2 regions of the Desulfosporosinus paludis genome follow, and region 2 is predicted to be linked to the other one. Evidence: a T-box and tRNA genes for the amino acid it is inferred to sense, from the RefSeq annotation. Region 2 holds a T-box; the other holds one or more tRNA genes.
The links. The T-box of region 2 lies ahead of VZF35_RS17180 (valine--tRNA ligase). A T-box ahead of a tRNA ligase gene usually reads a tRNA of that ligase, here a tRNA-Val.

Region 1 (11,187 bases), 250 kb from region 2:
TTTTATTAACATTTTAAGTTTTCGCGAAAGAAGCTGCAATTATTCAAACAAAAACGCAGCACCTGTAACTTCAGTGCTGCGTTTTTGATATTATATCATTTTAAGCCCTTAAATACCTGTAAAAACCAGTTTTAAATTTATTGTGAGATCCGGGATAATATTCAGGGTTATTTGGTCTTCTTCCGAATATACTTCTTGTCTTCCATAACGACCATTCTCTTGGAGTACAAAAACACTTACTATTTTAACTTCAGGTTCAACAATCCAGTATTCTTTAACACCAACTTTTTCGTACATATTAAATTTTATTATCCTATCAGTTTTTATTGATGAAGGGGAAATTATTTCGACTATCATATCGGGTGCCCCATTACAACCCTTTTCATCAACTTTGGATTTGTCGCAGACTATGGTAATGTCTGGCTCAACAACCTTTTTAATATCTTCGTTTGATATTTCATCACCCTTCGTTAGCCTTACACAGAAAGGTGCCGGATAAACTTTACAAGATTTATCCTTTAAATGGTTAGCTATTTGCCTGGATATTTCCATTAGTATTTCCTGATGTACTGTAGATGGTGCCGCTTGCATATATGGTACTCCGTCTATAATTTCCCACCGTTCTTCTTCCGGCCAGGTTAAGTAATCGGCATAAGTATATTTCTCCTTTGATTCCGGTATAGGCATAGAATCACTCCCTGTTAAAAAATACCTTTCCAAAACGATTATGCTGACTTTCAAAAGCACCATAACTTTTCTAAGCTTATCCCGTACATTGTAAAATACCTTATAAGGATACAGTTAAGAACCTGGTAAATCCCAGGTTCTTTCATTTACAAACCAAAACAGACGGTGAAGAACTTTTCTGTTTTGGCTAAATACTAAGCTGAAGGGAAACGGCGATGCACAAGTATGCACACCAGTTTCCCATAAGTAGTAGCGAAGCAAACCTATAAGCCGAGTTCTGTCCCTCCGTACGGAGGTGATGATCATCTATCTCGAACCGCCGTTACCGACGGCCTCTAGCGACCTTACCCGGGAACAAAAACGGGCCGTTCATCGTTCCCCTATTCAGTCTTGCTCCAGGTGGGGTTTACATGGCCAGCCAGTCACCTGGCTGCCGGTGAGCTCTTACCTCGCCTTTCCACCCTTACCTACTCGGAAGTCAGTCGTCGGAAATCGGAAGCCAAATTCTAGCTTGCTAATTCTGACCTCTGACGACCAACCTCCGTTATCGGCGGTATATCTCTGTTGCACTTTCCTTGGGGTCACCCCCACTGGGCGTTACCCAGCACCTTGCCCTATGGAGCTCGGACTTTCCTCAGAGGCGACCTTTCAGTCCCTGCCTCCGCGATCATCAAGTTTACTTCGCTCAGTTATCTTACTAAAAAAATCAGTTTTGGTCAAATGGAGAGTTTTGGTTCTTTTCCATTTCTTCCATCTCGTCATCAATGTCCATTAATGCCGTTAACCATTTTGCACGGTTTACATTATCTTCTTTAAAGTTTGTTAAAGCCTTTTCCCGCTCCATACGGAGGATTTCTGCTCGATTCATAATCCAATCAACACCTTTCAATAAGTTTCTTAAATATCCTACGATCGAAACGATTCATAGCGCGCCAGACATTTCATACAAAACTCTATTTTCTGATTATTCCTTGTATACTAACAATACCTGATTCGACAATCCCTTGTCAAGTATTAATAATCACTTTCACAATCTTTTTTTAAATTTTCTTATGGTTTGGTTAATTTTTCCTTAAACACTATCTCTTTAAAAAGGAACCCCCTAGCTATTGCCAGGGGGAAGAATTAGACCCACTTACTTTGATCTCAATGCCCTGCAGGGATTTCTCGGAAGACAGATACCTGTATAATGCCTGAAGCATAGGCGCTTCAGTTAAAAAGTGCCCGAGATCACCAACGGCCATTCCTCCTTCAAGAGCATCGAGTACAGCATGATGGTCAACGTCTCCGGTAATGAGCAAGTCTGCACCCTTAAACTGTGCTTTCGGTACAAACCGTCCTCCACTTCCGTTGACAATCGCAACTTTGCGCACTTCTTTCTCTAACGACCCTGCCAAACGTACGCCTGTCAAATTATATGGGTGAGCATAAATCTTTGATGTCACTAGTTGGTCTAAAAAGCGCTCCCAAATCGTTCCGAGTCTTTCTTTATACTCCAAATATCCGATGACTCCGTACCCCCGCGCCTCATCAGCAGCATTTGTAGAATTAAGCAGATATTGATGGCTGGAGTTAGTATCATATGTTTGTTCTTCCAACAATTTCATTTCTTTCAATCCCAGAAGTTCTCCTAAGCTTCGACTGGAGGATATACTCGATTGGTCAAGATTTGTGTGGGCTGCGTAATATCCAATCTGATGGTTGAGCAAACTCAGCGGAAGCCTTGCCGCAGGATTATCTGACCTCAGATTTTTAAGTGGACGAAACATAATCGGGTGATGTGCCACAATAAGCTGGGCTCCAAATTCTTTGGCTTCCTCAATGACTTCCAAAGTTCCATCTAAAGCTATCAGAATACGCTCAACGGGAGCAGAGCCGCTCCCCACTAATAATCCAACATTGTCCCACTCCTCAGCCCAAGATTTCGGAGCAAGCTTTTCGATAAGCTGTGCCACTAGACCGATCGTTACTGCCATGTTCGAATTCCCTCCACCAAGATCAATTCCTCAGAAACATCCCTTATTTTCTCCGCAATTTCTAGTTTATTGGATCGTTTCATTTGATCCAGCCTTCTTCTAAGCATCCCGCTGTAATCCTCAAGATACTCTCTCAAGAGATCTGTAGCTTCCTCAAGGATCAAAGGTCCGAAATGCCACACTAATTTCTCCACGATTTCTGGAAACTTCGCAGAAACCTCATCTTTAACAGTTTGAGGAGTTAAACGTTGGTGCCAAATGCACGCCTTAGTCGCTAAATCAGCCATATTCCAGCCATCGTTACGGGAAAAGGCTATAACGGTATAGGTGCGGTCCTCTTCTCTAACCAACTGTTCCGTCTTAAGTCGCCATCCATCGTTCAGCAGAGTCGAGCGTACGGCCCCCTCTCCACCCTGCGGCTGAACAATCAAATCCGTCACTGATTGTAAGACATCCGGTCGAGCTGCTAGAATTTCCAGCATAGTTCTTCCGCCCATCCCGGCTAAGGTCAATACATTAACCTCTCCAGCCTCAAGCGGCATCAATCCATCTCCAAATCTCACATCAATGATTTGCTCTAATTGCCTTCCTTTAACCGCAGCCATGGCAGACTGAAACGGTCCTTCATGGACATCTACAGCCACAGCTTTGAATATCTTACGTGCTTCATAAAGAGCAATAGGCAAATAGGCGTGATCGGTCCCGATGTCGCCGAGCCAAGCACCCGCCGGTACCAGCGAGGCTACCGTCTGCAGACGCGGACCTAGTGTAATTAAGTAGGTCATAGTTCACCTCATAAAGTTTAGGGCCTTTAGCCTCTTATTATGTTCAAAACGCTGTCAACAAAGCAGTCCAATTTTAGCCTAAAACAAAATGGACTCCGGCATTTGCCACAGTCCATTATTTCAGTCCTTGGTGGGCGATATTGGTCTCGAACCAATGGCCTCATCCGTGTGAAGGATGCGCTCTACCGCTGAGCTAATCGCCCAATTTCGATATTCATAGCTCAATGCAACTTGAACTAAAATCCTCACGTCTTAGACTCCGTTTATTTTTTTCTGTTCGAACCTCGAACAGCTGCACATTGTACTTCGATTTTGGTGGGCCCACTAGGATTCGAACCTAGGACCAACCCGTTATGAGCGGGGGGCTCTACCGCTGAGCTATGGGCCCTAAAAGGGAAAAATAAATTGGCTCCCCGAGTAGGACTCGAACCTACAACCTACCGGTTAACAGCCGGTTGCTCCACCATTGAGCTATCGAGGAATGCCCTTTGCACGAATTATTATACGTTAATCTATCCTAAATAGTCAAGCCTTTATCTGAATAAATCTTAATCAATGTTGAATCATTGTTAAAATCATGGCTGAATCGATTTACTCCAGGTAATCCTTTAGCTTTTTGCTTCTGCTGGGATGGCGCAATTTTCTCAAGGCTTTAGCTTCAATCTGCCGAATTCGTTCCCGAGTTACACCGAATTCCTGACCAACTTCCTCTAAAGTTCTGGTTCGGCCATCATCAAGGCCAAAACGGAGTCTAAGCACTTTTTCTTCTCGTGGGGTCAAGGTTTCCAGGACTTCCTCCAGTTGTTCTTTTAAAAGAATGAACGAGGCAGCTTCGGCAGGAGCGGGTGCATCATCATCGGGGATGAAATCTCCCAAATGAGAGTCTTCTTCTTCACCTATAGGAGTCTCAAGAGATACTGGTTCCTGAGCGATCTTCATGATTTCTCGAACCCGCTCGACTGGGATATCCATGACTTTGGCAATTTCCTCCGGAGCAGGTTCTCGTCCAAGCTCCTGCAAAAGTTGTCGTGACACTCGAATAAGTTTGTTAATGGTTTCAACCATGTGCACCGGAATCCGGATCGTACGGGCTTGGTCGGCGATAGCGCGTGTGATGGCTTGACGAATCCACCATGTCGCATAGGTACTGAACTTATAGCCCTTAGTATAATCGAATTTTTCTACAGCCTTAATTAACCCTAAGTTTCCCTCTTGGATTAAATCCAAAAAGAGCATACCTCTGCCGACATAACGTTTAGCAATGCTGACCACCAGCCGAAGATTGGCCTCAGCAAGCCGACGTTTGGCCTCTTCATCCCCGGCCTCCATACCCTTGGCCAATAAAATTTCGTCTTCAGCCGAAAGCAAAGGCACCCGTCCGATTTCTTTCAAATACATCCGTACCGGATCGTCAATGCCCACCCCTTCTGGGACTGAAAGATCTACTTCTGTTTCTTCTTCAATATCCTCGTCTGGATCATCGACGATATCGTCGTCATCATCTACTTTGCCCTTTTTCAGGACTTCCTTTTCAACATCCTCTGGTTCAGGTACAATGTCTATTCCCATTCGAGCAAGTTGTTGGTAAATATCGTCAATTTGATCCGCAGAAAGCTCAATCCCTTGGAGCGCATCCATAATCTCTGCATAGGTTAGGGAACCTTTCTTTTTTCCATTTTGTATCAGAGCCTGAACATTGTCCATTTGCTGCTCTTCGCTCACATGTCCCCCGCCTTCCCTTGGATCTTTCATTTGAGTGCTTTTAACCTTACTATTTGCCACGTTTCAACCGCTCTCCTATCTCTTTCAACAGAGCCATGGCCCCTGCCATGTCACCGGATTTTTCTAAAGCTACCATGCGGGCCTGAAGATCCTCCACATTCTCATCTGCTTTCGCAGCAAGTATACCCTTCGTACAATCTTCAAAAAGCCGCTCGGTTTGGGATTTATCCAACTCTTCCAGGATTAGGCTCGCTAAACGGCTTTGCACCATTTCATTGCTGTGCGTTGGCACACAGCCTTCCTGATCGAGATAATCAAAAATCTGTTGATGTGCTGAAACTCTCCAAAAGGATGTTCCTAACGTTTCCTTGATTCTTTGCAGTAACGAGATATCTTCCACCAACAAACGCAAAAGCATACGCTCTGCTCGGTAGACCCCCAAGTCGACCGCTGGCTGAGGAAGTTCCGGTGCATCTTGACATATAATGGTATTAGTAATATTATCTCTATTTTTCACAGAACTAACCGGATTTTGAGGAGAATATTCCTCAAAGCGTTCTTTTTTAGGTCTTTTCTGTCCTAAGCTTGTGATCTCGCGTTGTACTGCTTCTAACGTAAGCCCCAGTTCCAAACTCAAAAACCTCTCGTATCCTTCCCGCTCAACTGGACTAGTCACCTTTATAATATCAGGCGCGAGTTTATGGACTAATTCCGCCTTTTCCAAGATGCTCTGGGGAAGTTGATGATGGGCTAACGTTCGGTATTTAAACTCAATAAAAGTTACTGCCTGCTGAAGGAGTTTATTAAACTGCTCCCGACCGTGATTTTTCAAGAATTCATCCGGGTCTTTTGCTCCCATCAAAGTAAGGACTTCAACCTGCATCCCAGCGTCGCGCAGAATCTCTCCGCCACGTAATGCCGCATGAATACCAGCATCGTCAGAATCATACAAAAGAATAATACGCTGGGTATACTTGCGTAAGAGGTTTGCCTGATCCCGCGTTAAAGCGGTCCCTAAGGAGGCCACAGCATTCGGATACCCAGCATTCTGCAGTGCAATGACATCCATATAACCCTCAACCAGAAGGGCGTACCCTTCTTCGCGAATTCCTTGATGCGCGCGATGAATTCCGTAGAGGTGATGTCCTTTATTAAAATAGGTTGTCTCCGGGGAATTAAGATACTTTGGAAGCGAATCATCCAGAACTCGTCCACCGAAAGCAATAGGCTGATTACGCCGATCTAAAATACTAAACAGCACACGATTGCGAAAACGATCATAAAACTGACGTCCATCCTTGTCAGACTTTCCTCTTGCTAAAGCCAGTCCCACTTCTGCGACTTCCTGAGGCTGTACCCCACGCGTTTGCAAATACTGGAGCAACCCATCCCAACGATCTGGAGCATACCCTAAGCGGAAACGATTCATCGTCTCGGAATCTACACCACGCTTCTCGAAATAACGACGACCAGATTCCCCTTCAGGTGACTTCAACAGGAGATTATGGTAGTAGTTGGCTGCCCATTCATTAATCTCTTCATAGCGTCGTCGGAGCCGAGTTTCTTCCCGCTCTCGTGCCGACATTTCTTTCTCTGGGAGCACAACACCGCACCTTTGTGCTAACTTCTGGACACTCTCGACAAACGTCCAATTCTCCTTTTTCATGACAAAGGAGAAAACGTTCCCTCCAGTATTACATCCAAAACAATAAAACATTTGTTTTTCAGGGGTCACAGTAAAACTAGGAGTTTTCTCAGCATGAAAAGGGCAAAGGCCCAAAAAGTTTTTACCCTTGCGCTGTAAGCTGACATATTCAGATATAACCTCAACGATTTCAGTACGTAAACGCACTTCTTCGATAATTTCTTCTGGGATTAATTCCTCACGAACTCTATTATCCACGTTTTTCGCCCTTCGATTTGCTGCCACATTTCATATGGTTTGTCAACCCTATCCCTATACAATTCTTCGCCGAAAATTCACGGAATCCTCTTTTTTTAACCCCTGATCACGAATTAGTTTTAAAATGGACACAATTATCCTTTCGAGACCTATTTAATTCTCTCTTTTTGATGATATTTCCTCTTTTCTTCGACAAATATTTACCTAAAAATTTTCTTATATTGTTCTGGATTGCCCTGGCCTAACAGACTGGACTCAAAGAAGAATTATCCAAGCCCTTTTCCATAATCCAAAAGCATGTTAGAATAAGCAATAAACTCCGACTATGTTGGATCATCATGGTTAAGTTCACTATACGTATTAACAGCTAGATTTAAAGGAAGGTGACGTTATGTCCAGACGTATCAATAAGATACATATCTTCTCGATTATTTCCTTGTTACTCATCGTAACTTTTCTCGCAGGATGTAATTCGGTCAAAACGCAGCAAGTTCAACCGTCGGATAACCCACCTGCCAGCTCCGTACCAGCGACAACTCCAACCCCTTCAGAAAGCACCCCCTCGAGCTCCACGCCACAGACAGTAAAGATAACCCTCTATTTTCCTAATTCTGATGCCAGCGGCTTAGTTCCTGTTGTTCGCACAGTTCAAGTTACCGATCAAGAAGTTATTAAAGCAATGTTTAAGGAATTGTCGTCTCCGCCTGCAGGCTTAGAAAATCCGCTCCCTAAAGGAACAACCTTAAGGAATGCATCTGTTAAGGATGGCGTAGCAACCCTTGATCTTTCAAGTGAATTTAAAAAGAACTTTGGTGGCGGATCAGCCGCCGAAGTAATGACTATGTATAGTATCGTGAATACCATAACGACTCTGTCGGATGTTCAGAGTGTACAATTTCTTCTCGAAGGGAAGAAACTCGATGGTATTCTCGGAAGCTTGGATACCAGTGGTCCACTTACCAAGAATGATAGTTTAATTTCCAAAACAAATTAAACCCAGTTCTTGTAAAGATAAGTACAGACTTATGTCTAAACCTTAGTTTACTTCTCTTCTCTAAAACTTATACTTAGTTAACTCATAAATTAGAATTGCCCGCTGTAAGAAACTTATTTCTCAAAACTTTCACTAGGCTAGACTCTTAAGCATTTCTTTTTCCTAGCTACAAGAAAAAGGATGAAAAGTTTGGCCCCCCAAAACTCAACATTACAACAAACACAAGCATCCTCCTTTCACTATTATTAAAGTGGAGTTAGGATGCTTGTTTGTTAACTATTATTCTCCATTGGGGTCTTTACCTTGGAACAAATAACGTTGTAAATAAATCAATCGCATAATTGTCTGTCAGGCCTGAAATATAATCAACGACTGCTTGAGTTTCGTTCCCTTCCGCCCAAATTAAATAATTCTTGGGCAGTTTTTCTATATCCTTACTGTAATATTCAAACAAAGCCTGAACGATGCACTGCCCCTTGCGACGCTCCTCACGCAGGGTAGAGCTGTTATACACCCTAGAAAACATAAATTGTCTAAATTCCTGCATCGCACTACTGACCTCCAGGGACTGTTTGATTTGATTTTGCCCATTTGATGCTTCGATCATATCTACAACCATGGTCGTAATCATCTCGCTTGGTTTTTCACCTAAGGTTCTTTTAACGTTTTCGGGTAGGTCGCCTTGGACAAGCAAACCAGCCCGCAAGGCATCGTCATAATCATGACAAAGGTAGGCAATCCGATCCCCTGTTTTAACAATCTGTCCTTCAAGCGTAAAAGGAACGCCCTCCCCGGTATGATGTAAAATCCCATCGAGGACTGGCTTAGTTAAATTTAAGCCCAACCCGTCACGAGCGAGAACTTTCATAATCCTGATGGACTGTTCATTATGCTCAAAATGACCAATGATCTTCCTCAAGGCTTCTTCCCCGACATGCCCAAAAGGAGTATGCCCTACATCATGTCCTAAGGCGATTGCCTCTATAAGATCTTCATTTAATTGCAACCCCCGTGCTATTGTCCGACATATTTGGGAAACTTCTAAACTATGGGTCATACGAGTTCGGTAATGATCTCCCGTAGGAGCAATATACACCTGTGTCTTGTGCTTAAGGCGCCTAAATGGTTTACTGTGCAAAATCCGATCACGATCCCTCTGGAACTTTGTTCGGATCGGACATTCTTCTTCCTCCCGTTCACGCCCAGCATCCTTACTTTTGGCAGCATACACCGAGAGGCGCTCTTCCTCTCTTTCCGAACGTTCACGGATATGCAAAGTTGAACGGTTCACTGCTGCAATCTCCAGGTTATTTTCACGCATATCACTAACCTCCTTGTTATGTGAAGGATGAGATGGCCTATGATATTGAAAGATTCTTTATTCTCGCCGAAATGTTGCCTTAGAGTAACTCAGAGTTACTCTAAGAAACTCTATTGATCTTAGGAGTTCTCTCTATTCTAACATACTGCTTGAACATATACGTGTAGTATCTTTTTTCTTACACCATCTTTTATCATCAAGGTTAATATTCCCTGCAAACACATTAATTGACCGACCCCCAGCGGAGTCGGTCCTATTTTAATTGCACCATTAGTGACATCTTCATTCAAGCCAAAACCTTGGTCTGGAATGCCGTTAAACTTCAATGGAGTTGTCTTTCTAATCTTCTAAATCCCATATACATACTAATTCGCCAGGGTAGGATCATGCTAAAAGCTAAGATGAAGAAAATGCCGCTCATTTGGGCAGGGTCGATTTGAATGGCCTCAGCAAGGATAATTTTCCCGATCATCCGTAAAGCGACTAGACCTATCAAGGCTACCAAAAACAACTTTGATCTTTGGAGATAGATTTGGTTGTCCCGAACTTCAAATTTAGAAGTTTTTATTAAGATAATCGAGAAAAGCATGCCCATTACAACGGAACTTAAAAATTCGGGTAATGTTGGTCTAAACATTGGTAGGATAAACATACTCGCACCAGTAGCCATGAAAAGCGGCGGCAAAATAATTTTTTTCGCTACTGCCGGTTTCTTTGTGTTTTTCAAACGTACCAAATTAACTATGACGACCATCAACAACGACACGACAATCGATGCAATCACTAAAACTTGTTTTGTTAACATACTTAACCCTTCCACACCCAGTTTTATGTCTTTTAAAATCTATCTTCTTTGCGTTCAATCATTTAAAGCAACCGCAAGATTGCCATCTGCTAGTTTTTGCAATGATTGGTGATATTTATTCAGAACCATGTCATCATAAATCTCTCTTAGGCATTCTTGTGAAGATGAAAGCTGTACTCTTCGATCTTTAGTTATGGGACCTAAGGAAGCTCTAGAAGTGACTTTTAGAGCTATCTAAACCTTAGTTGATATTTACAGGGTTTTAAGGTTATTCCATAAAGCTATAATAGATATTCCAACTATATATTTCACTTATGTGCGAAATGGATTTAAAATAGATACAGAAGCCAAGAGATGATAGATATGGAATCATAAGGGAATTCTTACTATGATTTCAAAAAAACTATTACCAAATATTTAATGTTTGGTATGTGATATTTAGTGTAAATAAAAGGAGGTGTCATGTAATGAAAAAACAACTTTTAATGTATATTATGGGTTGCCCTGTATATGTTAACGTCAAAGAATCTAATGAAAGAAAACATTAACCACTATTGCAGCCGAAATAAAACACAATGAAAACCCATTTAAGTTCTGAGGTGCAATAATGCCAAGTATCTTTCAAAAACACAGGCGGTCTTTAAGCCACACTTAAAGACCGCCTGTGTTTTTGAAAGATAGCCCCAGACGGAAGCCATGTAACCGGCAATGGCCACGCCATCGTTGTCTAAAACTATAGGCTAATAGGCTTCATCCATATCCTGCAAAATAAATCGAACAGGCCGACTCCCGATATGCCGTTGATTCTTTGCTCCAAATCCCGAACCTGTGCATCATGTTTCGCGATTACTTTCTTGATGAGGTCCGGGTCATTTTCCCGGGTGATCTTTATCGACTTTAATTATTCTACTTAGAGCATTATCCAACAAGTTGATATTAGTAAATGATAACACTAAAAAACAAAAATTGGGTACCGTCTCTAAAATTCTTCAAA
Region 2 (11,187 bases):
CTTCTAACGGAAGATATGTTAGAGATCTAAAAAGTAGACTGAAAATATATGAACGGAGTTGCGACAAACTCCCAACAGTTTGTTGCAACTCCGTTGAAATCCTTAGACAATCTACATGAATTTTGAAAGCACAAAGTAATAGAGTGCTGCAACAGCGGAGGTAGCTGGGATTGTCACGACCCAAGCAATCAACATTTGTTGAGCGACGCCCCAGCGTACAGCCGAGACTCTTTTGGCACTTCCGACTCCCATAATAGAGCCCGAAACAACGTGAGTCGTCGAGACCGGAAGGTGAAGGCTTGGGAATACCGTTGCCGTCCAAATGACAATGGACGAGCTTAAGTCCGCAGCAAATCCGTTGATGGGTTCAAGTTTAAAAATTTTCCCACCCATCGTGTGAATGATTTTCCACCCTCCTGCCGCAGTACCCAGGGACATGGCCAGAGCGCAGGCCAGTTTAACCCAAAGCGGAGGGGCTAAGACTGTTTGAGCCTGTATCCCAGTTGCAATGAGGGTCATGGTGATAATCCCCATTGATTTCTGGGCATCGTTCGAGCCGTGATTAAACGCCAGCAGTCCTGCCGAGAGGATTTGCATTTTCTTAAACCCATGATTAACACGGGAGGGAGAAAACCGGCCAAAAATACAATTTAAAGATTTCATAATGATAAAGCCTAAAATCATACCAACAATTGGCGAAAAAATCAAGGCTAAGAGGATCTTGCCCAAACCCTGCCATTGTAAGACTGCAAATCCTGCTTTCGCAGCAGCAGCACCTGCAATCCCACCGACAATGGCATGGGAAGAACTGCTCGGAATCCCTAAATACCATGTTAGAAGGTTCCAGGTAATCGCACTGAGCAAAGCAGCGATAACTACCTCTTGGGTCGTTAATTTAGGTGATACAATATCTTTGGCTATCGTTTGGGCCACCCCGGTACTATAGAGTGCACCGATCAAGTTAAAGCAGGCAGCCAAGACTACTGCTCGTTTGGGGGAGAGAGCCCGAGTTGATACGCTCGTGGCAATGGCGTTGGCTGTATCATGAAAACCGTTAATATAGTCAAACGCTAACGCTAAAAACACTACTAAAACTAACAGCACGCCGATATCAGTCATATTTTAAGACCACGCTTTTTAGAAGATCGGCGATCGATTCACAATGATCGAGGGTTGTTTCAATATGCTCTAAAATTTCTTTCCACTTAATGATTTCAATCGGGTCTTTCTCGAATTCAAAAAGGCGGGCCACTTCTTGGCGATAGAGTTTGTCTCCAGCACTTTCTAAGTTATAAATTTCTTCTGCTGCAGCCAAAATCGTAGATTTCTTAAAATGAATGTTGCCAAGACAAGCAAAGGCCGCTTGAATCTGCTCTGTTGCCAGTTCGACTAAATGGACAAGTTCTTGAGCTCCAAGCGAAGGTTTTCCCGTACGATATAGAAGCATACGTTCTACGGTACCTTCGGCAAAATCTACGATATCATCTAATACTTGTGCAAGTTTATAGATATCTTCACGATCTAAAGGGGTAATAAAGGTGGAATTGAGGCGTTCAAGAATTTGCGTGGTCACCTTATCTGCTTCATGTTCGAACCGATGCATTTGAGCGGCATCTTCTGCTGATACAGAGTCTTGCTGCATGATACCCTGAAGTCTCTTCAGCGTTTTTGCAATGATTTCGGTACTTTGGGCGAAGAGTAAATAAAATTTATCTTCTTTAGGCGATAAACCGAACATAAAAAATAACCCCCAACCTAAAATTTTCAGTCTCCACACAGAATCTATCTGTTCCACGGAGTATTGTATCAAATCTTTGTTGGTTTGTGTAAAAAATATATTAAGTTTTTCGACACTGTTTGCCAAAAGAGGGGATTTAATAATACTTCCAGCCGTTATATTTGTTAACGTTCTGTTATTATTTCTTTAACTCAGCGATTAAAGCTTGTCGAGCATCCGCTAACATATAAATAGAGCCTGTCACACAAAGCATGTCCTTTTCACCGACACGGTTCAGGGCATAAATCGCTGCTTCTTTAGGATCTTCAATACATTGGACAGGCTTGCCGTGTTGTTCGGCTAAACTCCCCAGAGCTCTCCAATCCCCGGCTCGCGGAGAATTAGGGCGGGTAATGATGATTTCATCCGCCAAGGGAACGAGCATATCCACAACCTTTTCCCGTTCCTTATCCGCCAGCATTCCTAAACAGAGAATAAGACGGTCGCGTGTATAGAGCGGGATTGCCGCCGCTAACGCTTGAGCACCATCAACATTATGTGCTCCATCCAAAAGAATTTTAGGCTTCAAGGAAAGTAATTCTAACCGCCCCGGCCATTCCACGTTACGCAGACCCGCATAAACAGCCTCTCTCGGAATTGTTACTCCGTACTTGCTTTGCAGAAGTTCACAGACAGTTACAGCCGTAGCGGCGTTGCGCAGTTGGTGAAACCCTATCAGGTGAAGACGCAGTTTATAATACGTTGAGTGTAACCCGACAAGGTCAAATTCCTGTTCGAGCTCACCGCTCCACTTGCTCTCCCAACTAACATCCTCTCCGACGAGCCAAAGAGGGACGTCTGCAGCCTTCGCTGCATCACGCAGAACTTGAATCACTTCGGGGTCTTGAGCCGCTGTAACCACTAGGGACTGGGGCTTAATAATTCCTGCTTTAACCTTGGCAATGGATACCACATCCGGTCCCAAATAATCCATATGATCCATCGCAACATTGGTTATCACTGAAATTAAGGGAGTGACAACATTGGTCGAATCAATAGCTCCACCTAATCCTACTTCAATTAATGCATAATCAACATCTTCTTTCGCAAAATAGAGCAGCGCCAGGGCAGTGCTTACCTCAAATTCCGTGGGATGCTCAAAGCCCTGTGCAACCATATCTTCCAAGTGGGGCCGAACGTATGCAATCATCTGAACAACCTTTTCTTTGGGAATCATCTGTCCATTGATGGTCATACGTTCACGATAATCATGCAGATGAGGCGACGTAAAAACTCCGACTTTATATCCTGCTTCCCGTAAAATCCGGGCGATCATCACAGTCGTCGAGCCCTTACCATTTGTGCCCCCCACGTGAACAACGCGCAAGTTCTTTTCCGGGTTTCCTAACCGCTTAAGAAGTTCCTGGATTCTCCCCAACCCAAAGTTCATTCCAAAGGTCGTCAGGCTGACAAGGTAGTCGAGACTCGCTTGATAATTTTGCTCAAGTTCCATTGCCTTCATATCGCTTCCCCCTATTATACTATTGATTCGTCTGCAATTCCCTTAGGCGCTCTTCTAAGGCTGCTTTTCTGGCTGACAGGCCTTCCGCCCTTTCTCGCTCTTTTGCCACAACGGCCGCCGGTGCTTTGTTTGTAAAGCCCGGATTATTAAGTTTAAGCTCCAGAGCCTGTTGTTCAGCAAGCACGAGGGCTATCTCCTTTTCCAAACGAGCTACTTCTTTATCTAGATCCATTAACCCTTTCAAAGGAAGATAAATTTCCACACCCCCTAAAACAGCGCTGGCTGCTTGAGAGGGTTTCTCAGGCATGGATTCAAACAGCTCTACACTTGCCCCTCCGGCAAGTTTGAGGATATCCGCTTTTCCGTTTTCTAAGACAAATCGTTGGTTAGGATCGGCGGCTAGCATTAAAATTTCTACTTTTTGACCGGGAGAAACTTTCATTTCTGCCCGAATGTTACGAATCGCTTTGATGGCTTCCATCAGAAGAGTCATATCCTTCACTGCCTCTTCCTCATGATATGCCGATACAGCAGGCCACGGCTGCATCATAATGCTTACCCCTTGAACAGGGAGGTTCTGCCAGATTTCTTCTGTCAAGAAAGGCATAAACGGATGCAATAAGCGCAGCGTACCTTCAAGCACTTCAAGCAGAATGGATTGTGCCGTGTGGCGAGCAAGATTATCTTCTTTGTTATAAAGGCGTGGCTTGGTTAGTTCGATATACCAATCACAAAATTCATTCCAGATGAATTCGTAGAGGAGTCTCCCGGCTTCACCAAGGTCGAAAGCTTCAAGTGCTTCGGTGGTTTTTTCAATGGTCGAAGCATAGCGGCTTAAGATCCAACGATCTGCTAAGGTGAGTTCTCCGCGTGGTCCGGGCGCATAATCTTCTAAATTCATGAGCACAAAACGAGAGGCGTTCCAAATCTTATTACAGAAATTACGAGTTGCCTCCAATCGTTCCGGATGGAAGCGAAGGTCATTGCCCGGCGTATTACCTGTTATTAACATGAAGCGTAACGTATCCGCTCCATACTGTTCGATGACTTCTATTGGGTCCACTCCATTGCCCAAGGATTTGCTCATCTTCCGGCCTTTAGCGTCTAACACAAGTCCATGGATCATGACTTTAGGAAAGGGTACTTCTTTTCTAAACTCCATAGCCATAAAGATCATGCGCGCCACCCAGAAAAAGATAATGTCTCTTCCCGTCACTAACACTGTGGTCGGATAAAACTGGCTCAATTCCGGGGTTTTTCCGGCCAACCCATTGTGGAGAAAGGCCAAAGCCCTGAAGAAAACCAAGTATCCAAAACATCCGGATCTTGCTTTAGATGCGCTCCACCACAAGCAGGACAGATCGTTGGGTCTTCTTTCGCACAGATCTCCTGTCCGCAATCCTCACAATACCAAACCGGAATACGATGACCCCACCACAGCTGACGCGAGATACACCAATCCCGAATATTTTCCATCCATCCCAGATAGATCTTATCAAAACGTTCCGGCACAAATTGCAGTCGACCATCTTTAACGACTTCAAGCGCTGGTTTAGCCAAAGGCTCCATTTTTACGAACCATTGTTTGCTGACCATGGGTTCAATAACCGTAGCGCAGCGATAACATTCTCCTACTGCATGGGCATGGGCATCTATTTTGACCAATACCCCAGCTGCTTTCAGATCCTCCACAATCGCCTTGCGCGCCTCAAATCGGTCCATGCCCTGATACTTTCCGGCATGTTCATTCATCTTCGCTTCTTTGTCCAAGACGACAATCTGAGGCAGTTGATGCCGAAGTCCGATCTCAAAGTCGTTGGGATCGTGAGCAGGGGTGATTTTCACGGCACCGGTGCCAAACTCCCGATCTACATACTCATCGGCAATAATGGGAATTTCTCGTTCCATCAAGGGTAAGATCAGAGTTTTGCCAATTAAATGTTGATAGCGTTCGTCTTCCGGATGCACAGCAACCGCCGTATCTCCCAACATGGTCTCCGGCCTTGTCGTCGCCACGACCAACGTCTCATCACTATCTTTTACAGGATAACTTAAATGATACAAATGTCCCTCACTATCCACATGCTCAACTTCGATATCCGAAATCGTGGTGTGGCACTTTGGGCACCAATTGACAATATAATTTCCCCGATAAATTAACCCTTGCTGATACAAGTCCACAAAGGCTTCCCGAACCGCCTTCGAGCAGCCTTCATCCATCGTGAACCGTTCCCGTTCCCAGTCGCAAGAAGCCCCTAAGCGGCGCAGCTGCTGGGTTATCCGCCCGCCGTACTGCTTTTTCCACTCCCACACCCGGTCTAAAAACTTCTCGCGTCCGAGTTCTTGGCGGCTCGTACCTTCTTTCACCAACTGCGCTTCCACTTTTGCTTGAGTAGCGATCCCGGCATGGTCCGTCCCAGGCAGCCAGAGAGTATTATATCCCTGCATCCGCTTATATCTGGTCAAAATGTCCTGGATTGCGCCATCCATGGCATGGCCCAGGTGAAGGGCTCCTGTCACATTAGGCGGCGGCATCACAATGCTAAAGGGCTTTTTTTCTGCATCCACTTCCGAATGAAAGAACTTGTTTTCCTCCCAAAACTGATACCATTTTCCCTCCACTTGGCTCGATTCATAGGCTTTAGCCATCTCTATCTTTTCTGGTTTTTTCAAAATTTCATCCACAAGATTTAACTCCTTTCTTATAAACCATGTAAATATACAAAAAGCCTCTCATCCGACAAAGGACGAAAAGCTATCGTGGTACCACCTTAATTCAGTGAAACAGCCTTACAACACTTAAGACGTTTCACACTCATTGATTCGACTAACGGGTTTTTCCGTCAGAAAGTACTCTATTCCTCTCTGCCTCTCCTGTGCGACCCAAGTGTTCCTCCCGAAAAGACCTCTCAGCTTATGGCCTTTATCTCTGAACGGCAGCTTTGCACTATTCCTCACATTCATCGAGTTTCCTAATATTATATTTGGATACATTATACTCGGATAGATGGTGATTGTCAAAATTTGCGGCCTTTAACCCGTGCCTTAATCCGTCATTTTAATTCTCCCAAGGATAAGCGCGCTTGACCCCGGTTACCTTAGCTGTCCAATCGTCCAGGGCCACAAGATCGTTGGGACCGAGTTCGGACAAGGCCGTTTTTCCTAGTGCCCGCACCCCTTCTTCCATTTCCATGGTCATGGATTTTAAAACATTTGCCACACTCTGACTTGCCAGATTAATGTCCAATCGGTCTTTATAGGGCGAATTGTACCATACTAATTGGGTCAATGGTTCCCAAGGGAGCACTTTGTGAATTTGGCGATGTATTAAAGCAAACAAGGGGACTGTTCCCAGATAGACTGCATCAGCCCCTAAGGTTATGGCCTTTAAGCATTCACCAGGTGTCGCATAACCGCCGGCGACCACCAAGCTTACATCCTGGCGCGCGCCCTGTTCACACAAAAACCGTTCCGCTCGGACCAGACCTAACAAGCTTGGAATTCCTAGATCATCACAAATCATAGGTGAAGCTCCAGAGGCACCACCTTGCGCCCCATCAACCACTATCACATCAAAGCCCGCCTCTAAGGCCACTGCCAGGTCCCTTTCAATTGCGCCTGTCGCCATAATCTTTAAGGCAATCGGCTTGCCTCCAGCCTCTGCACGCAAATCCCGGACATACTTGATCCAATCCCAGGGACTTTGAACTCCCGGGATAACTGCGAGGGTAACGACCGTTTCAACAGGAGAGATGCCCATTAGTTTTTGGGCTCTGCCTTTAACGGCCTTCGGTTCAACAGTAAAGGGACCCATTCTCGCTCCCTGACCCATCTGCACTTCAATCATATCTGCCGCAGCGATGGCCTCGGGCGAATGTCCCCAGGAGCTCCGGCTAATTTGCCAAATAAACTTTCCTGCTTCCTGTCGCTCTTCAGGCAGATAAGGGCCTTCTCCGGAATTGGTAGCAGTTTTAAGCTGATTAGCCGCCTTGGCTAAGGCGATTTTTGCTTGCTCACTAAGCCCTATACCGTACCCCATGCCTGAGATCATGAGAGGAGTTTCTATGACCAGGGGTTTTTCGGCCTTAGGGCCAAGAGTTACTTTCATATCAATAGCAACACTTGCCTCTTTAGGCAGACGTGCCATCTGAGCGGGAACAAACATCAAGGTGTCATAATGAGGCAGCCGTCTTGGAGAACCTAAAGGCCGTTCAATGAGTTTTCCTTGCTCAGCCCGTAAGCTGATTTCCAAGATATTCTGTATTGACGTTCGCCGCACAGCACCCCAGAGTTCCATAAGATTTTCGTGGTACTTGTCTTCAAGCAGCCTTTCAATAACCAAACCAAACAAGCGCTGAACAAGCGTACGAAAAAACGTTTCCCCAGGAAATAGAACAAACCTATAAGTATTATTCCTGCGATGATTGCCCCAATTGCTGAAAGAGCAATAACGAGCAGAGCAGTCTGTAACAACAACGTCAATCCCCCATCGTTTCATAAAAGAGTACAGATATCTTCAGTAGTCTATACCACTTGTTGAAGAATATTCACAAGTATATACAATAGCTAGTTTGCTCTGCGTCTAAGCACTAAGTGTTGTGAATTCTATACTTTATTATTAAAAAAGCATTACAACCTTAAAAAGTTGCAATGCTCAAGGCCCATACCAAGACGGTGCACATAAAATGTGCCATCCCCCAAATCTCCTAAATACACTAACCTACTTGTTCCCTATCCCAAGCCTGGGGACGCAGTGTGCCACGAGGGCGACGTCTTTAGGTAAGCAGAATAGCTAACTCCGTGTCACACAAGTCCCTGATCCCATTTTCCCTGGAAAACAATCTCAGCCATTGTTTTGCGGGGACGTGGGCGCCGTTCTTCGGCGGCATATCCCAGAGGGGTCATCGCCAAGACCCGTACGTCATCTGGGACATTCAAAGCTTCTCTGACTTTTTGCTCAGTAAACAGGCCCTGCCAGCACGTCCCTAGACCTTGTTCCGTCGCCGCTAACAAGAGGTGTTCCATCGCGAGTCCGGCATCGAGCATCATAAAGTCCTTACCTTCCCATACCTCTGATTCCTTAGGCACCGCACAGAGCACGATGATAACTGGGGCACTGGTCAAAGCTTTCCGGCCAGGATTCGTCTCTCCCATACTGTCAGCTAAGGCTGCTTTTTCTGCCGCATCCTCAACGACAACAAAACGCCAGCACTGCATGTTCTTCCAGGAAGGCGCCAAGCGAGCGGCCTCCAGAACATACTCCAGCTTTTCCCTCTCAACGGACTTATCTAAATAGGTTCGCAAACTCCTGCGTGTCTGGGCTAATTCAAGAAAATTCATCATCAAATGCCTCCTATGCCTATTATGTCTATAATGTTTCCATTCAAAGAAATAGAATTCTTGTCTCCAAGTTTCTTTTTCTACAGAATTCTCTCTAAGATAGATGATTCCTTCCTAGATCCCCAATTTTCAGAAGTTTATTTTTATTTAGTCCATAACCTATTCCCACCACGGCCTGCTCTCACTTATTTTAGTCGGCTCATCCGGCTTAACCGGTTCATCCTGGATTTTCATGTTATCTATTTTTTCGTAACGTTCATTCCAAGGCCATTCAACTTCTGGATTTGGATCAAAATCTCTCTGTTCTGAACCTAACTCGAAACGTTCAACTTCAAAGTCGACGTTAGTTTCTGAGTCTTCCTTAGGTTCATTTATGTCGTTTTGCAGGCCGCTATCTGCATCCCAAGCAAAATCATCGGTCTGGTCCTCGCTGCCATACCCTGCAAAGTAAGGCCTGTAGCTAGGTTGTGTAGCCCTTCTGCCAATCCCTGGGTTTAAGACTTTTCCCTTTTTACCTCCAGCTCCGACTGCGCCTGCTACTAAACCTATGAGGATGCCCTCTCCTAAGACTTGAATGAAACCCCAGACACGAATCGGCAGAAATAAGGCGAGCAGCAGAGTTCCCACAGTAACATACCCCGCTCCCGTAATCCCGCCTGTCAGCCATTCTCCACTTTCTTTCGCGGTACGATATCCACCAATTAAACAGCTTGCCAGCAGACCAATATCTAATAACCCAGATACGTTCAATCCTCCAAAACCCATTGCCCCCCATATTACTCCGCCAAAAAGGGTTAAGACCGTCACCAGCATGGCCGTAGTAATTCCTCTTAAGACGTATGAAAGCATCGTTACTCTACTCCTCCCTATTTTAATTAGTTGGAACATTGTTGAACCACAGATTCATCTCTATCGTCTATAAATACGTCGAACCTGTCCAATACATTCCACAAATGCCCATAATTATCCATTACCATGCTTCATGATCGGAGAATATAGTGTACCATGACATAAAGAAAACTTGGCTTGTGCCGAGCTTGCGAAGGCAGAAGCCGTTAGTTGCTCTTATGCTGCAGAAAGTATTAACGAAGTTATACTTTCTGACAGTGCAAAGTAAAGGAGGAATACGAAAATGGATTATGCACGCTATGTTGTGCAAGCAGGGGATACCATTTATAAGATCGCCAAAGCATACTCCGTCGAAATGGCCGAAATTATCCTACTTAATCATTTAAAACATCCTGATCGCATTTATGCCGGTCAAGTACTTTTATTACCCGTTCTGGGTACTCATGAACCAAAGCCGGAAGAAATACCCGAACCAAACTTTACATACGCCATTTGGCTCTACGAGGCTTATGCAGGTACGGATTCGGAACTAACAGCCATCACCACATACCTTTATCAAGCTGTACTGCTGGATCGTCCAGAATTTGATGCCTTATTCAGACCAATTGCCTACGATGAAATCCGACATCTCGAAAAGCTGGCCTTAGCCCTGCGCCATCTGGGCGTTGATCCCAGATATGGCTCTTTAAGCAGCGGGCACTGGGTTGACTGGCGTTCTCGTTTTATCAACTATACCAGCGAACTTTGCGCTCTCATTGACACGAATATTGAAGACGAAGCCAAAGCTCATCGCCTCTATCTCGATCTTGCGCATAAGATCCCCATTCCGGAAATACAGGCGATCTTGACTGAAATGGCTGCAGATGAGGAACAGCACTACTACCTGTTCTGCCAAGCTAAGCAGCAATATTGCAGTGAATGTGCCCCCTGCCCGCCTCCGCCTCCTTGTTCTCCCCAACCAATCTATACCCCAACGGATGAGCCAGGTCAGCCTGATTTACCAGAACCCCATGAAGGGGGAAAGGGTTAACGGAACTTTTTTCTTTTCAGTTAGCTCGAGTTCCGTTATACTAGAACTGCGTGAACTTAGTGCCAAAAAGGCCGTTGCGTATTTTACGGGACGGCTTTTGTTATATCTTGTACCGTGAACAAATCGAGGGGGCCTGTATCAATTTGAAAATAACTCGCACTCAATGGGCTGATTTTTCGCTGCTCTTAGTGACTCTCGTCTGGGGTTCGACATTTGTGATCGTTAAATGGGCTATTGCAGATCTTCCCCCATTCCCTTTCCTGGCGATTCGCTTTTTTCTAGCGTTCCTAAGTTTGTTGCCCTTTCTATGGTTTCAGAGGGCCCATATTTCTAAAAAGACTGTTCTCAAAGGAATGGCCGTTGGTGTCTTTCTTTTTTCCGGATACATATGGCAAACGCTAGGGCTGCAATATACAACGGCCTCTAACGCTGGTTTTATTACAGGACTTTCAGTGGTTATTGTCCCTACCTTAGTTGCTATGACAACAAAGAAACTCCCCCGGCCGAGCCTTCTCCTTGGCATTATAAGTGCTTTAGTAGGTTTGGCGTTACTCTCCTTGGGAGATCATTTTCAATTTAACAAAGGGGATCTCATGGTTCTGATTTGCGCTTTCAGTTTCGCCTTACATATTTTCTTAGTTGGGCGCTATGCTCCTCAAACGAACGCCACAGTATTGGCCAGCGCTCAAATTCTTACAGTAAGTATCTTGAGCGGAATTTTCTCAGTGA

Region 1: it has a tRNA-Val gene. The T-box ahead of VZF35_RS17180 (valine--tRNA ligase) is inferred to sense a tRNA for this amino acid. The anticodon was not compared.

What each region holds. Positions count from the first base shown of each region.
Region 1 covers NZ_CP144211.1:3,696,583-3,707,769, reverse strand. Annotated here, with positions in the region: gene VZF35_RS18440 (Uma2 family endonuclease) at 109-687, opposite strand; RNA gene rnpB (RNase P RNA component class A) at 938-1,370, opposite strand; gene VZF35_RS18430 (hypothetical protein) at 1,394-1,555, opposite strand; gene VZF35_RS18425 (Nif3-like dinuclear metal center hexameric protein) at 1,794-2,663, opposite strand; gene VZF35_RS18420 (tRNA (adenine(22)-N(1))-methyltransferase) at 2,654-3,448, opposite strand; tRNA gene VZF35_RS18415 (tRNA-Val) at 3,577-3,651, opposite strand; tRNA gene VZF35_RS18410 (tRNA-Ile) at 3,762-3,836, opposite strand; tRNA gene VZF35_RS18405 (tRNA-Asn) at 3,855-3,929, opposite strand; gene rpoD (RNA polymerase sigma factor RpoD) at 4,040-5,230, opposite strand; gene dnaG (DNA primase) at 5,220-7,073, opposite strand; gene VZF35_RS18390 (GerMN domain-containing protein) at 7,465-8,067, shown strand; gene VZF35_RS18385 (deoxyguanosinetriphosphate triphosphohydrolase) at 8,366-9,388, opposite strand; gene VZF35_RS18380 (hypothetical protein) at 9,526-9,714, opposite strand; gene VZF35_RS18375 (CcdC family protein) at 9,711-10,193, opposite strand.
Region 2 covers NZ_CP144211.1:3,443,235-3,454,421, reverse strand. Annotated here, with positions in the region: gene VZF35_RS17195 (inorganic phosphate transporter) at 112-1,119, opposite strand; gene VZF35_RS17190 (DUF47 domain-containing protein) at 1,112-1,738, opposite strand; gene VZF35_RS17185 (bifunctional folylpolyglutamate synthase/dihydrofolate synthase) at 1,917-3,239, opposite strand; partial or broken gene VZF35_RS17180 (valine--tRNA ligase) at 3,259-5,888, opposite strand; T-box leader at 5,980-6,212, opposite strand; partial or broken gene VZF35_RS17175 (FMN-binding glutamate synthase family protein) at 6,298-7,688, opposite strand; gene VZF35_RS17170 (nitroreductase family protein) at 8,043-8,579, opposite strand; gene VZF35_RS17165 (hypothetical protein) at 8,739-9,428, opposite strand; gene VZF35_RS17160 (LysM peptidoglycan-binding domain-containing protein) at 9,712-10,458, shown strand; gene VZF35_RS17155 (DMT family transporter) at 10,602-11,187, shown strand, end outside.